2 linked regions of the Lacibacter sediminis genome follow. The protein of the gene in region 1 binds, or shares a complex with, the protein of each later gene. Links are inferred from orthologs where the notes say so. Each region holds a gene or a part of one and is shown on either strand. Other genes may lie near its edges.

Region 1 (7,820 bases):
TGGCTTTCTGTATGATCCTGAGAAAACAGCATCAAACCGGTTACTGAATATTATTTTGTACAGCAGTATTGTTGCAGGTATTATTATCGTAATATTCCTTGTGTACAATCTGTCGTTACGAAGAGCGGTTCGCAAACGCACCCGTGAACTTGAACTTGAAGTAAAGGCAAGAACAAAAACGCAGGAGCAACTGGGGGTAAATAAAGAACGGCTGAAACTTGCCATACAGGCCGCCGGTATTGGCATCTGGGATTGGGATGTAGAGAACGATTCGGTTTTTTTAGGTGATTCGGCTGCCACAAATCTTGGTTACGATCCTGTTGAATTTTTAACCGATCGCAGCTATCTCCGTTCAAAAGTTCATCCGGATGATTTGCAACCACTGATCGGTTATGTTCACGCTCAAATCAATGCGGAGACAGATGAACAGGGTGTGATTGTTCGGCTTAAAACAAAATCAGGAGAATGGAAATGGTGCCTTCTTATCAGCAAAGCAGTTAAACGTGATCACAATAATAAAGCCCTGCATCTTTCAGGTATCTTTTTAAATGTAAACGAGCTTAAAAATAAAGAGATAGAATTGAGTGAGCTCTCTTCTACCCTCTTAAAAAGAAATAAAGAACTGCAGCAGTTTGCATACATCACATCACACAATCTCCGTTCACCGGTAGCTAACCTTTTGAGTCTTTCACGATTGTTTAAAAAAGAAGAATTGGGTGAACATAATAAAATTTATTTCGAAAAGATAAAGGAATGTATTTCCATACTCAACGAAACGTTGAACGATGTAAATGAAATTCTTTCCTTCAGAACTGTTGCCGGAGAAACGATGAGCTCAGTTTCGTTGGAAACAGAACTGCAAACCGTTACGGCATCAATCAGTGAGCAGATAAAAACAACCGCAATAACTATCAGCAATGATTTTTCAGTAAAAGAAATATGGTTTTCAAAAAGAATCATCCGGAGTATTTTTCAAAACCTCATTACCAATGCAATTAAATATCGTCGCAAGGATGTAAACGCTGTTATTCACATTACTTCATCTGAAGATAAAGAGTATTATATGCTTACCGTTGAAGATAATGGCCAGGGAATTGATCTTGAACAGTATGGTGATAAGGTGTTTTCATTATTCCAACGTTTTCATACGGGTATTGATGGAAAAGGCATGGGGCTTTACATTATTAAAACACAACTTGAAACACTCAATGGCAAAATCACATTAAGCAGTAAAGTCAACAGAGGTTCAACCTTTACAGTCTATATTCCCAAAAAACAATTGCAGTCATGACAGAACAGGTAAAACATATTCTACTGATTGACGATGATGACATCAATAATTTTCTCAGCAGAGAAATTATATCGATGCACCTGCCCAATGCAATCATTGATGCTTTTACAAATCCACAGGAAGCGCTGCATTACATCGATAGCAAGTTGAACCAGAAACAAACATTACCCGATATTATATTGTTGGATATTAATATGCCTTTGATGGATGGATGGGAGTTTTTGAAGAAGATCGATCAGCTGGAGCAGCGCAATCACTTTCATACAAATGTTTATCTCTATACTTCTTCAGTTTATCATGAGGACAAAGTGAAAGCGAAAAGCTTTTCCACTGTGAAAAAAGTATTTGTAAAGCCCCTCACAAAAGAGGCTATCCAGGAAATGCTGGCCGGTTGACTTTCTTTTCAATTGCATTTTTCTACGCTTCAGCTGGCAAAACCTTCCATTCGCCTTCAAAAATTTTAACATCTGTTTTCTTTGTTACACTTTTACAGTGTTGATTTAACAAAGAAAAACACCTTATGTATTTGCAGGACAGAAACAATAAATACGAGTGGCTTAATGGCCATATGCTGCTGAAAAACACCCTTCGGATCTTATCATGCACGATGAACTGGCCGGTAAAATTTTTACCGGCTGCATCCTGCATCTTTCTTGCAATGTTATTTGTTTCATGCAGCGGCAAAAAAATCGCCGGTGTTACAAAAGATTTAAACACGGGCTTAACTGCTCAGTACATCAATATGCAACCTAAGTCCGTTTTTCTTGTGATGAATAACGAGGTGCTGGGGCATACAGACATACCACTTGGTGAAAGTTTTGTACTGGTGAATGATGAAATTGACGGGATGATTGAAAAGAATGGTAACGTATCAGCAGGTTGTTCTTTGCGCATAAGTGATGAGAAAGGAACTGTTCTGTTAGAAGAAAAAGATCTGTTTGCAGAAAATGATGTTTTCAAAAGAGATTCAGCAACAAGATTAAAATGCACCATTAACACCGGCAAGCCGATGGAATGGGAAAAGAATTATAATATACAAGTAGTATTTTGGGATAAATACGGCACAGGTAAAATCATCAATGAATGTACGATCAGGAGTATCAACATTCCTTAATCTTCTCATGCAGTTGTTTTGGTTTCGGCGTTGCTTTTTCCAGGCGACGCTTTTTTTATTTTCCGATACAAAACTTGCTAAAAATATAATCTAGACGATCTTCATTGGTGATCTCACCTGTGATCTCTCCAAGGAAATGAAGACACCTGCGAATATCCAGCGCCAGCAGATCGCCGGGCAATTGATTATCCAGCCCTGCTTTGATATCGTTCAATGATTTTTCTACTTCCTGCAATGCAGTATAATGCCGGGCATTGGTAACAATGGTGCTTTCTGTTTGTATGGTTCCCTGCACCACTTTATCAACCAACCGCTCCTTCAATACATCAATATGTTTGTTTGATTTGGCGGCAATAAAAAACACGCCGTCTCCATAGAACTTTTGTTGCGCTTCTTCTTCACCAAGCACATCCACTTTATTACCTATAAGTAAATAGCTTTTGTTTTGTTGCTTTACCTGCAGTAATGCAGTTTCCAGCTCAGCTTTTGATTCGGTGTTTACATCAAATAGATAAAGTACAAGATCGGCCTGCTGCATTTTCTCCATACTTTTTTCTACACCGATCACTTCAATGGCATCTATGCTTTTGCGTATACCTGCGGTGTCGATCAAGCGGAACAGAATACCGTTGATGTTGATCACTTCTTCAATGGTATCTCTTGTGGTGCCGGCAATTTCACTCACAATTGCACGGTTCTCATTCAATAATGTATTCAGTAAAGTTGATTTGCCAGCATTGGGTTTACCAACAATGGCAACACTTACACCGTTCTTGATCACATTGCCTAATTGAAACGACTGCAACAGATCAGTAGTTACTTTTTGTGAGCGATGAATGAGTTCATAAAATTTTGTGCGATCGGCAAACTCCACATCTTCCTGCGAAAAATCCAGCTCCAGTTCAATCAATGCTGAGAACGTGATCAGTTGTTCTCTCAACTCTTTTAATACCGTTGAAAACCCGCCACGAATATTATGCAATGCTGTTTTTTGTGATGCTTCTGTATTGCTTGCAATAAGATCAGCCACTGCCTCCGCCTGTGTAAGATCAAGTTTACCTTTCAAAAAAGCACGTTGTGTAAATTCACCGGGCTTTGCTAAACGAGCCCCATGCTTCACAATTGTGTTGATCACCTGCTCCTGGATAAAGGGAGAACCATGACAGGAAATCTCAATCACATCTTCACCCGTATAACTTTTGGGATTTTTAAATAATGATACTACTACTTCATCCAACACTTTATCTCCATCCTTCAAAAAGCCAACATGAATGGTATGCGATGATTGTTTTGAAAGATCTTTTGAAGGAAACAATTGATTAACGATCGCAATCGTCTTTGGTCCGCTTAAACGGATAACGCCAATGGCACCTACTCCATTTGGTGTTGCAAGCGCAACAATTGTATCGTCCCAACCAGATAATTTTCCGAGCATGCTGCAAATTTAACGGTTGCTGACATGCTGCACTACTTTTACTGCTTACCGTCGAGCAAAACATACTTGTTGATAGCGAGAATCTGCATTTCATCCAGCACATCCACTACTTCTTTATACGAGGTTTTGGTGGTTGGTTGGATAAGAACTACATAGTTTGTATCACTGCCGTGCTTTTGAAGAATACGATTGCGTTTGTCAATTAAATGAGTTCGCACAGAGTTTTGTGCATAGAGAGTAAGTGTCCCTTTCTGTAAAGGCTTTTGTTCAAACCCTTCATAATAATCAACAACACCGTCGCCTTTCAATTGTAAAGTGATGGTAGCAGATTCAGAAGTAGTGGTGGGAATTTCTACCGGACTATCGTCAGGCATATTCAGCTTAAATGCTTTTGCCTCTGTAAGTTTTGTGGTGAAAATAAAGAAGGTGATGAGCAGAAATCCAAGATCAACCATTGGAGCGAAATCAATGTTGAGTGATCTTTTGTTGGTTTGATTGATTGCATCCATAAGCTTTGTTTTCAATTGAGATGTGAAAAGAAGATGATTCCATAAGAAGAAAATATCTTCAGCAGATATCATATAGAAACAAAAATCCCCATCGGAAATCCGATGGGGAACTTGCTTGTATATTCCTTCTTGAAAAGGTCTTAAGGTTGTTCGTCTGGCAGACGGAACGTAATTTTCTGACGACGCCATGCTTTTACCTGGCGACCGTTTTGAATAGCTGGTATCCATTTAGGTCCACGCTTGATAGCGTTCACCGCTACTTCTGCTAATTTAGAACCTTTCATTGATAATGCTTCCACATTACTTACGTTACCTTCTTTATCCACGATGAACTGAACTTCACATGTACCGGCTTGACCATCATCAACGAGATCGTCGATGTTCTTTTCTACTTCACGTTGTACATACTGATTCCATTTTCCTTCACCACCCGGGAACTGGGCTTCAACTTCCACTTTGGTAAATACCTGGTTGGGATCTTCTTTTGGAGCTTCCACTACTTTTGTTTCTTCTTCCACTTTTGGAGGATTCACAATTTCAGGATCCTTGATACCTTCCTGGTCAATTTTACCTACGTTGGTAATTTCTTCCACTTCTTTCACCTCTTGCTTCTCATCAAATTTTTCGTCTTCTACAATTTTAGGAGGCGTAAACTTGGTGATCTCAATTTTTGGTGGCTCCTGTTTTGGAGGAGGTGGCGGCGGCGGCTCAATTTTTTCAGGTTGTTCCTGCTTAATTTCCGCAAGTGTAACGTCTTGTACTTTGACTTTATTTTTATTACTGTCACTTACGCTACGACCAACGATCACCATCAGGAAAATCAGCAAAGCGGCACCAGCTGTCATCAACAAAGCGGTGGTTAACCTCTTCTGGTAGTTTTTGCGGAGTTCATAAGCACCATATTCCTTGTTCCTTTGATCAAAAAGGATATCAAGAAAATCGGCACTTAATATTTTATTTACTTCCATAATTAACAGTTGTGTTTAGAATTAGATGCTTGTTTGCTTTTTTTCCATAAACTATTTTCCGCCGGCCGGAGCAGCAGGTGGGCTAGTTCCTTCTGTGAGGCTGATCAGATCAACTTCAACTGGAAAAATGTCAACAATCGCATATCGCTTAATGTCAGTGATCTGCATTTCATCAAGCATATCCACTACATTCTTATAAACAGAATTATCGTTTGGCTTAATAATAATTACAAGATCTTTTTCAGGCGTACTTGCCTTTTTCCTGAGCAATTCGGCTCTGATATCTTTAAAATTAGAAGATTTAAAATTGGAACCGTCTTCGGCCAATTGTCCTTCGTAATAATAAATGTGATTATCCTTACCTAACAACACAGTAAACGCACCTGACGCTTTCGCCTGATTTTGTTCCTCTTCCTTTGCACTATCGTCCGGAACATTGAGCTTAAAAGCCTTTGGCGTGCTCATTGTTGTAGTGAAGATAAAAAAGGTAATCAATAGGAATCCCAGATCCACCATCGGCGTCATATCCACCTTGGTATCCTTACGGGCTTGTTTCTTGACCCCGGGGCCTTTCTTATGCCCCCCACTATCCGGTGCTGATACATCTGCTCCCATAGCGTTTGTTATTAAAGTTAAAAATGTTGTTTACTTACCTTCTCTTTGCTTTTTGTAAAGAGGCGTTCCGCTTGGCACACCTTCTAATGCAGTAATAAGCTTAAAGGAAAAAATACCATTCTTCTTAAATGCAGCCAGTACATTTTTAAAATATGGATACTCTGTTCCATTATCTCCGTTCAGCATTACGTTTTCAGGCTTGCGGCCACCTGTACCTGTGATCAAGGCGTTTAAATAATCATTTAACTGATTATTTAACGTATCCTTTACAGGGATACCGGGTTGAGAAAACTCTTTATACTGAGCATCTGTAAGCGCCAGAAAACTTTTCAATTGGCCAATTGGAACCCCGATACCACCAACGGAAAAATTTACAAATGTTGCAATTTCACCAGGCGTGAGTCCTAAACCTTTTTGGCGGCTTAATACTTCCGCAGTCAGTTGCGCTTTTTCTTTTCCGTCTTTATCCGGACTAAAGCTGATAAACACTTTGCCGTCTTTATCAAACGAAACCTTAAACACATCCTTCTCCGGTTGGTTTATCGATGATACTGAGTGAGGGTTTTGAATTTTAAGCACCTCAGGTGGCTTAAATTTCGTTGCCAGCATAAAGAAAGTAAGGATCAGAAACGACAGATCCACGAAGGCTGTCATATCCACCCAGGTACTTTTTTTGGCAATTTTATTGAGTTTAGACATTTACTTACCAGTTTTGTAATGAAAGATTCAATAATTCAAAAAATCCATAAACACTCAATCAATTACTTGTACTGAGTTGCAAAACTTTGAGTTAATGTAAAGCTTGTTTCATCGATACCGTATGTGATCGCATCGATCTTTGTTGTAAACACGTTGTACATGATCAATGCAAATGATGACGTAGCAATACCCAAAGCCGTATTGTACAAGGCCTCAGAGATACCAATCGCCAACGCTGTTGCATCGCCACCGCCGCCTGCAGCACCTAATGCACTGAATGAGCGGATCATACCTAATACAGTACCTAACAAGGCGATCAACGTACCAAGTGATGTAATGGTAGATAAGAATACGAGGTTTTTAGAAAGCATTGGTAATTCCAAAGCTGTTGCTTCTTCCACTTCTTTCTGGATTGCCTGAATTTTCTGTTCGTGATCCATTACAGTCTCACCTGTCATTTCACGGTATTTTTTCAAACCCGCTTTCATAACATTACCAACAGAACCTTTTTGCTTATCGCACTCTGCAATTGCAGCGTCAATATTTTTGTTTGCAAGATGATACTGTACTTTACGGATAAAGTCAGTAGCATTACCGGCACCCATTGCTTTACGGATAGTAAGGTAACGCTCAATAGAGAATACGATTACCATTAAGAACAGACCGATCAGGAAAGGAACGATGATACCCCCTTCATAGATCTTGTTCATCTCGCCAACCGGAGTGTGATGTTTTGGCCAGAACCATGCACCTGAAGTATCCGGCTCTTTAAACCCGCTTGCGTTACCTAAGATGAAACGCCAGATTAAATAACCTGCAAGGATACACACGATTGGCGCTATCCAGGAGATAACGTTGCTGCTCTGCTTTGCTTGACCTGAAGTTGCAGCCTTTGCTGCCGTTGGTTTAGTTTCAGCCATGACAATTGATTTTTTGGTTTTTAATTAAGTAAGTTTTTATTCTTAAATAGTGGTACAATTCTATGAAATTTTCCTTTTCAAAAAATCAAACCATTCCCTCTGTACGGGTGGCACAAGTTAGGGAAATATTTATTTTTACCAACTTCCCGCCGTTTTAATTTTTTGATTTATTTCAGCAAACGATTGTGCCGTTTATCATATTTCTCCGTTCACACCTAACATTTTCCATTCCCATTTTGTATATCTGTGGTTTCGGGCATTCCATTTAA
Region 2 (7,852 bases), 700 kb from region 1 along the record:
ATCAATCAGGAATAAGAATGGATTCAGTTGAGAATAGTTTGGTCTGTCGATACGACGGCTGACAGATACGCCCAATGTTTGATCTTCTTTCAGCTTATAATTAAAGAAGGCACTTGGGAAGAGTTGTGTGTATGATGAATCCCATGTGATGTTTCCTTTTACCTGTTTAGTTTTTACATTAGTGTTCTCTGCACGTAAGCCGATCTGGAAGTCAAACTTCTTGTATTCTTTTTTAAAGTTGGTATAAGCTGCGTTGATATTTTCGTCGTAATAAAAATGATTGGTTTTGTTTTCATCATCAATTGGTGAACCGCTGCTCATATCAAAGAAGCGTGCATCGTTATCGGCATGCACCAAACTTGTTTTAAAGCCTGCTTCAAAACGGCTTTTGCTTTTCATAGGTTGCACATAATCGGCCTTTGCTGTTGCAAGACGTAAGTTCCCTTTCTGGAATCCATCTAATATATAATCAGGTTGCAATGCAGTTCCATCGAGTTTATAATATTGTGTTGCCACACGTGAATCATTATCTGATCCGAAATAACCCATATCAATATCGGCTGTTAATTCTTTTCCAGTACTATCGAATGTATGTTTGATGTTCACGTTCGCCACAGCATTCTTGTTTTCATTCTGGCTGCGTGTTTGTGTGCGGAAGGTGAACATGGGTTGTTTGGATGCATCACTCACAACAGAACTGTTATTATTATTTGGTCTGATAAAATTCATGTTGCTGTTTACCACAAACCCGATCACTGTTTTTTTCGAAGGAAAGAAATCGGCACCAATACGCAAGGTGTGCAGGTCTAAAGGAATTTTGGTATAGTTATTCTTTTCATCTTTCCCGGTGAATTCGCCAGAGCTGGTAAAGAAATTACGATCGAGCAACAGGTTATTCAAATTCATCCGGTAGGCATAATTATAACCACCGAACAAATTCATTTTCTTATTGCGGTGATTGAAATTGATACCGCCGTTTGCTTTAGGATAAACACCTTGTCCGTAACCTGCAGTAATGCTGCCATTGGTACCAAAGCGTTGATCTTTTTTCATGCGGATATCAATGATGCCTGCATTACCTGCTGCATCATACTTTGATGATGGGTTGGTGATAAGATCAATGCGTTCAATAGCATTTGATGGAAGGCTTCGTAAGTAGTTCACCAGATCGGCACCACTCATGGGTGTTGGTTTTCCATCGATCATGATGATGACACCGCTGCGGCCACGCATGCTGAGGTTATCATTTGCATCAATTAAAATACCTGGTGAACGTTCCAATACATCAAAGGCAGAACTTCCAGCATTCACCACACTGTTTTCAACGTTTACAACGATACGGTCACCAAGGCGTTGAATGAACGGTTTCCTTCCTGTTACTTCAATTGTTTTTAATTGTGTGGCTGAAGGTTGAAGTACAACATCTGCTGCTGATGCTGTTGTTTGATTTTCGGAAATTGTAATGACTGATGAAAATTGTTTCTCGTGATTTACAAGACTGGTTCGAATAATATAAGAACCTAAGGGGATGCGTTCAAATTCTACAAGTCCGGCTTTATCAGACAATGCTGTTTTTACCAATGAAGAATCTTTACTCCGCAATAATTCAGCTGTTGCATTCTCTACCGGTTTCTTATCCTGGTTAAGAATGGTGGTTGTTATTTTTCCACGTACGGATGTTTGTGCAGATACAATTGCTGCAAAGAAAAGGATGATAAGGCTTAATGTAACTCTGTTCATGTATTCAAGTGTTATAGACACCCGAATCAATGGTAACTTTTGCAAGCATGTTAATGTACATGCAGTCGTTGCATGCAACATGATGATTCGGTTTCACAAATGTTGTTTAAAAACGAATCGTGTCGTAGTGATTAATGACAGAGAGTGAAATAAACTATTGAATGGAGTTAACAATTGTTAATCCTTGTCACAATTTTACCAAATTGATTGTATGTGAAAAATTCGTCAGGTTAACGCCCCATATACACCATGAGTATTTGCACATCACTTGGGTTTACACCTGAAATGCGTGATGCCTGGCCAAGCGTGCGTGGCTTGATTTTTTTAAACTTCTGCAATGCTTCTGTACTTAAAGAAGAGATCTTGTTATAATCAAAACTGTTTGGAATTTCGAGGTCTTCCAATTGGCTCATGCGTTGTACCAGTTCTTTTTCTTTTTCGATGTACACATCATACTTCACCTGTATTTCTGCCTGCTCCATTACTTCTGCGGTAGGCGTTCCCGTTAGTTGTTGTAAGGTGGGTGATGCAGCAATCAGTTTGCTCAATTGAATACCGGGGCGAAGTAACAGTTGTAATGCTTTTTGTTTTTGCGTAAGTGGCGCACTATTGTTTGCAACAAGGAGCTCATTGATTTCTTCAGGCGTGAGTGAAACATCTGCCAGCGATGATTTGATGCGTTCCACCGCATCCAGTTTGCTGCGGGTTTTATCCATGCGTTCCTGCGTTGCTAATCCCATTTTGTAACTGAGTTCGGTTAACCGCAGATCAGCATTATCCTGGCGCAGCAGTGTTCTGTATTCAGCACGACTGGTAAACATGCGATATGGTTCATCTGTGCCTTTGCTGATGAGGTCATCGATCAACACACCGATATAGGCATCGCTTCTTTTTAAAATAAACGGATCCTGTTCTGTTGCTTTCAAATGCGCATTGATGCCGGCCATTAATCCCTGGCAAGCCGCTTCTTCGTAACCAGTGGTTCCGTTGATCTGGCCGGCAAAGAACAGGTTCTGTATTTGTTTTGTTTCGAGTGAGTAGGTCAATTGTGTTGGTGGGAAGAAATCGTATTCAATCGCATAGCCGGGGCGGAACATGCGCACATTCTCAAAACCTACCACTTTACGAAGAGCTTCGTATTGCACTTGTTCCGGTAATGAAGTTGAAAATCCGTTTACATAAATCTCAACTGTGTTCCAGCCTTCCGGCTCAACAAATAGTTGGTGACGATCACGTTCGGCAAATCGATTGATCTTATCTTCTATACTCGGGCAATAACGTGGACCAGTTCCCTGGATGCGACCCTGGTACATGGGGCTGCGGTCGAAACCAGTCTTTAAAACATCATGTACTTCCTGGCTTGTATATGTAATAAAACAGCTTCGTTGTTGCTCGGGCTTAATGACGGGAACATCCATGTAGGAAAAACCAGTGATCTCTTCGTCGCCCTTCTGTTCTTCCATTTTGGAATAATCGAGACTGCGTCCATCAATTCGTGGAGGTGTGCCTGTTTTGAGGCGATCGCTTTCAAATCCAAGCTCAACCAATTGCTCGGTAATCCCTGTTGCTGCTTTCTCTGAAATACGTCCGCCACCTAATTGCTTCTCACCAATATGAATAACACCGTTCAGAAAAGTACCACTGGTGACCACCACTGATTTTGCTTTGATCTCATGGCCCAACCCCGTTATAACTCCGTAGCAACGGCCATCCTTCACCAACAGTTGGCGCACCATATCCTGGTAGAAATCAACATTAGGCGTTTGCTCCAGCATTTCCCTCCATGTTGTGGCAAAGAGCATCCGGTCGTTTTGTGTTCTTGGGCTCCACATAGCCGGGCCTTTTGATCGGTTGAGCATCCTGAACTGGATCATGCTCTTATCACTAACAATTCCACTATACCCTCCAAGAGCATCTATTTCCCGTACGATCTGGCCTTTGGCAATTCCGCCCATAGCAGGATTACAGCTCATTTGAGCAATGGTCTGCATGTTCATTGTAACCAACAACACCTTACTGCCCATATTCGCAGCAGAGGCGGCCGCCTCACAACCGGCATGGCCGGCACCAACAACTATCACATCGTATTCAGGAAACATAGGGCGCAAAGTTAACCAAATTGTTTTCCATCTGGTTTCTGATTATCGCCCCAGCTTTTTGATCAGCTCGGCCTCTTTTTTTACTTCTTCGATATCCCGTCCGGAGTTCAGCAGTTCAAATTCATAAGAAGTAAACCCTTCAATGTGTTTCAGGTAGTCTTTATGCTGAAGTATAAACGCCTTTTGATTTGTAGTCGGGATTATTTCCGCTATTTCAATGCGTTCGATTTTTCTCAATAGCTCCTGGCAAACTTCGTAGCCCGTTTCTTTGTATAAGTTGCCGAAGTAATCCTTTGCCATCAAAACATCAACCCTGTTACCCCTATCCTTATTGTTTTGTATGGTTTCTACCCGAATATTGGTGAAGTTCCAGCACAGCGTTAATTCATCATCGTCTGCAAAATCAAAATAGGTTACAGGAATAATGTGATCAAACTGCCAGTTTTGTCCAAAGCTTTCCCAAGAGATATCTTCTGTAAACTGCATTTCAATCCATTTTCGAAAGCTTTCAATGTCTAAGCCAAAGTAGGGGGCATAAGACACACAAGGGTTTCTCTCCAGCAAATATCTTCTAAGTGCAATCTGCCATTTTCTCTTTTCTCTGAACTTTAAAAGCGAGGGGGTAACTTCTGTTTGGGCTGTCCATCTCTTCCTGGGCATGTAATCTGATTTTGAACAAAGTTACTGTTTCACGAAACACAGTTTCATGATGAAACTGTGTTTCGTGAAACTTATTTGCAACCGAAGTCTTGTACCAAGACAGCCTTTTTACTGTTCATCTCCTCAAAAGAGGCGCCCATTAATGTGAAGGAGGGGTCAAGGAGATTTTTGCGATGACCTTTATCCTTCACGCCTTTATCAATAAGAAGAAGTATTAAGGCGTCTAATGCGTCCGGAGTACCGACAAACACATTTTCTGCACCGCAGCGGTATTTGCCTGCCTCTTTTATCCTTTGCACAAAATCTTTACCGGTAGAAGACTGGTGCGAAATAATACCATTTCTACTCTTCAAATCTTTAGCATGGGTTGAGGCCATAACACACAGCCCATGGTCGGGATCAAGAAATGGAAGATTTCTTTGAGCTTTCTTCAAATCAGCAGCGAGTGATTTTGCATCAGGCGAACTGGCTTCTGGAAATTGTCTTAAAAATTCTTGCAATACTGTTTCACCGAATTGCCCCGGATTCTTTCTCATCAAATTAGTCCAATAGAAAAAATCCTGCTCCATTACTGATAAGTCCGCAAAGCCCCGGCTAGAAACCAGTCGATTCCAAACGGCTGTATCACGAAGCTGATTGTATACAAAGGGTTTATCCTGCAATACAATTACTCCCTGCGAAAAGGACAGGCTTGCTAAACAAACGAACAGAAAGGAAAGCAGGAACCGGATCATTACTGTTGTTTGCTGTATAAACGCAAATAATGGTCTTCCCGTTCACGCATCTTCTTAATTTGTTGTGAAGACTTATCGCCATATCCTGCAAGGTGGAGACATCCATGAAAAATTACCCTGTGAAGTTCGTCTTTAAAAGAAGTAGCGGCTTGTTTAGCGTTATCCCGAACCCTATCGATGCTGATGTAAAGTTCAGCCTGAATTGGTTGAGATCCTGTACTAAGAGGAAAAGTAATAATGTCTGTATAGTAGTCGTGTTGCAGAAAATTCCTGTTGATCTCAAGCAAAGCTTCATCCGTGCAGAAGATGATATTTAATTCACTTAATTTAAACCCTTCTCTATGAAATAACTTCTTTACAAACCCCTTTACTCTTGTTCGGTTGGAAAAAGAAAACGTTACATCCTGGTAAAAAAAATTAACACGTGCTGCCTGCATAATTCCAAAATTCGGGAAAGTTTCATTTCAGGAAGCGATACTTTTGCAACTGCGTATGAAAAGATTATCGGAATTAGAACCTGGACAAAAAGCAATTATTCACTCTTTTGAAAATGACGAGATTTTTTTGAAGTTGATGGAAATGGGGTGTGTCCCAGGAGAGGAAGTTACAGTGGAAATGCAGGCTCCTTTAGGTGACCCCATCAGCATAAAAGTAGCAGGCTATCAATTAAGTCTGCGGATCGAAGAAGCTCAAAGCATATTGGTTAAAACACCTAACTAATTGTAATTCAATTAATTAATGAAGATTGGACTTTATTTTGGTTCTTTTAACCCCATCCATGCGGGACATCTTATTATTGCCCAGCACATTTTAAACGAAACCGACCTTTCACAGGTTTGGTTTGTTGTTTCTCCGCAAAATCCGTTTAAGCAGCAAAAGTATCTTTTAAATGAATACGATCGCTTGCATCTTGTAAATCTGGCTATCCAAAAAAGTGCTTCTCTAAAAGCAATTGATATTGAGTTTAGATTACCCAAACCCTCTTATACAATTACAACGCTAACCTATTTACAGGAGAAATATTCCCAACATTCTTTTTCCGTGATTATGGGTAGTGACAGCCTTCAAAACCTGGATAAGTGGAAAAATGCTGAGCAGATCATGGCAGGCTTCCCAATCTATGTTTACACGAGACCGGGCTTCCCAATAGTTCCTCACCAAATTAAAGAACTTCATTCCCTTACTGCTCCATTATTGGAAATTTCGGCTACGCATATCCGTGAGTTAATATCAAAAGGGAAATCAATCCGTTTTCTAGTACCTGATCTTGTATGTGATGAGATAGAATCGGCAGGATACTATAAACTAAAAAATCCACCCCAATAACAAACACACCACTGCAATAATCGGAGGAGGAATTTTGGTTGTAGAAAGAAGTATTGTAGTAGCAAAAATTACGATGAGATTCAGGTAACTGATCGCATTCATGTCAAGAATAGAAATATCTCTTGCGACATAAAAAGCAGAAGCGGCCATTAAACCAACTGTTGCAGCATTAATTCCTTCAAGAGACCGGTAAACAACTGCATACTTTTTTAGGTTGTTCCAGATCGGGTAAAAGAACAACACCAATAACAAACTCGGGAGGAAAATTGCTACCGCACCAATAATGCTTCCAGCCACTTGATTGCGTGCGCCGAAATCACGCATTGCCATTCCTCCTGTATAGGATGCCATTGAAAAAACGGGCCCCGGAATTCCCTGTACAAAACCAGCTCCTGTTAACAATTCTTCACCAGTCATGTATTGTGTCTTTTCACGAATTACAAACTGTTCATACATCATCGGGACCAGGACCTGTCCACCACCAAAGACCAAGCTTCCGAAACGATAAAAGTTTTCAAAGAGGTTGAATGCACGTCTATTCTCCCATTCTTGTTTACGTGCCGTTTCACTTAAAAATCCAGCTACAACAAAAACAAAAACAAACAACCATATATTCGACCATTTGATCTTTCGTCTGGGGATTTCTTTTTGCGGAATACGCTTCTTATTAAAATTTGTAACAACACCAGCTGCAACAAGAATGATTGGAAAAACCCAAGGTGTTCTAAAAAAAGTGTATACAGCAATTGCAGCAACAATCATTATCACCCTGGTGATCGTACTGTTCACCGCCGACTTATAGGTATTCCATGTTGCATAGATCAGGAACCCCACAGCCATAGGTTGCAAAAATTTAAATATATCTGTATGTAAGGCTTTTTTATCCAGATAATGAACAAAAAAGGAAAGAGCACCCATGATAAAACAAGCAGGAAATACCCAAACAAATAACGTAACCAAGGCCAACGGCAATCCACCACGTTTGTAACCAATCAGCGTTATAGTTTGTGTAGAACTTGCGCCCGGCAGAAGTTGACAGAACGAAATGATTTCTGTTAATTCATGTTCCGTCAGATCACGACGTTTCTTTACAAAAATTTTCATCAACATTCCGATATGACCTTGCGGACCACCAAAAGCAGTCAGCGTATAAAGGAGTACCGCTTTTAAAAATGGAATGTGTCGGATAAATTTCAGATCAACGGATTTAAATGGTTTACTTCTTTAATCCAATTTCACGTAAGCGCTCATCAAGATACTCTCCCGCTGTTGCATCTGGATAATGCTTTGGAT

Evidence for each region.
Region 2: the proteins of mnmE (region 1) and mnmG are in contact, whole or in part, in a solved structure (PDB 9HIP), measured with the Escherichia coli proteins. The link is inferred for Lacibacter sediminis from one-to-one orthologs.

What each region holds. Positions count from the first base shown.
Region 1 is NZ_CP060007.1:743,456-751,275, reverse strand. The notes cover bases 1,651-4,601. They hold mnmE (tRNA uridine-5-carboxymethylaminomethyl(34) synthesis GTPase MnmE), read right to left. Parts: upstream 3,841-4,601; coding sequence 2,461-3,840; downstream 1,651-2,460. Other genes in these bases: H4075_RS03360 (energy transducer TonB), read right to left, coding at 4,490-4,601; H4075_RS03365 (ExbD/TolR family protein), read right to left, coding at 3,879-4,349; H4075_RS03375 (hypothetical protein), read left to right, coding at 1,899-2,405; H4075_RS03380 (response regulator), read left to right, coding at 1,651-1,686. In the rest of the region: H4075_RS03385 (ABC transporter substrate-binding protein), read left to right, coding at 1-1,291; more of H4075_RS03380, read left to right, coding at 1,288-1,650; more of H4075_RS03360, read right to left, coding at 4,602-5,317; H4075_RS03355 (ExbD/TolR family protein), read right to left, coding at 5,369-5,932; H4075_RS03350 (ExbD/TolR family protein), read right to left, coding at 5,963-6,631; H4075_RS03345 (MotA/TolQ/ExbB proton channel family protein), read right to left, coding at 6,694-7,551. UniProt on the Escherichia coli protein: Exhibits a very high intrinsic GTPase hydrolysis rate. Involved in the addition of a carboxymethylaminomethyl (cmnm) group at the wobble position (U34) of certain tRNAs, forming tRNA-cmnm(5)s(2)U34.
Region 2 is NZ_CP060007.1:45,795-53,646, reverse strand. Bases 1,406-4,388 are described here. They hold mnmG (tRNA uridine-5-carboxymethylaminomethyl(34) synthesis enzyme MnmG), read right to left. Parts: upstream 3,840-4,388; coding sequence 1,971-3,839; downstream 1,406-1,970. Other genes in these bases: H4075_RS00230 (hypothetical protein), read right to left, coding at 3,882-4,388; H4075_RS00240 (outer membrane beta-barrel family protein), read right to left, coding at 1,406-1,740. Outside these bases: more of H4075_RS00240, read right to left, coding at 1-1,405; more of H4075_RS00230, read right to left, coding at 4,389-4,499; H4075_RS00225 (CAP domain-containing protein), read right to left, coding at 4,571-5,233; rRNA maturation RNase YbeY, read right to left, coding at 5,233-5,670; H4075_RS00215 (FeoA family protein), read left to right, coding at 5,726-5,953; nadD (nicotinate (nicotinamide) nucleotide adenylyltransferase), read left to right, coding at 5,972-6,559; chrA (chromate efflux transporter), read right to left, coding at 6,539-7,738; H4075_RS00200 (isopenicillin N synthase family dioxygenase), read right to left, coding at 7,776-7,852. UniProt on the Escherichia coli protein: NAD-binding protein involved in the addition of a carboxymethylaminomethyl (cmnm) group at the wobble position (U34) of certain tRNAs, forming tRNA-cmnm(5)s(2)U34.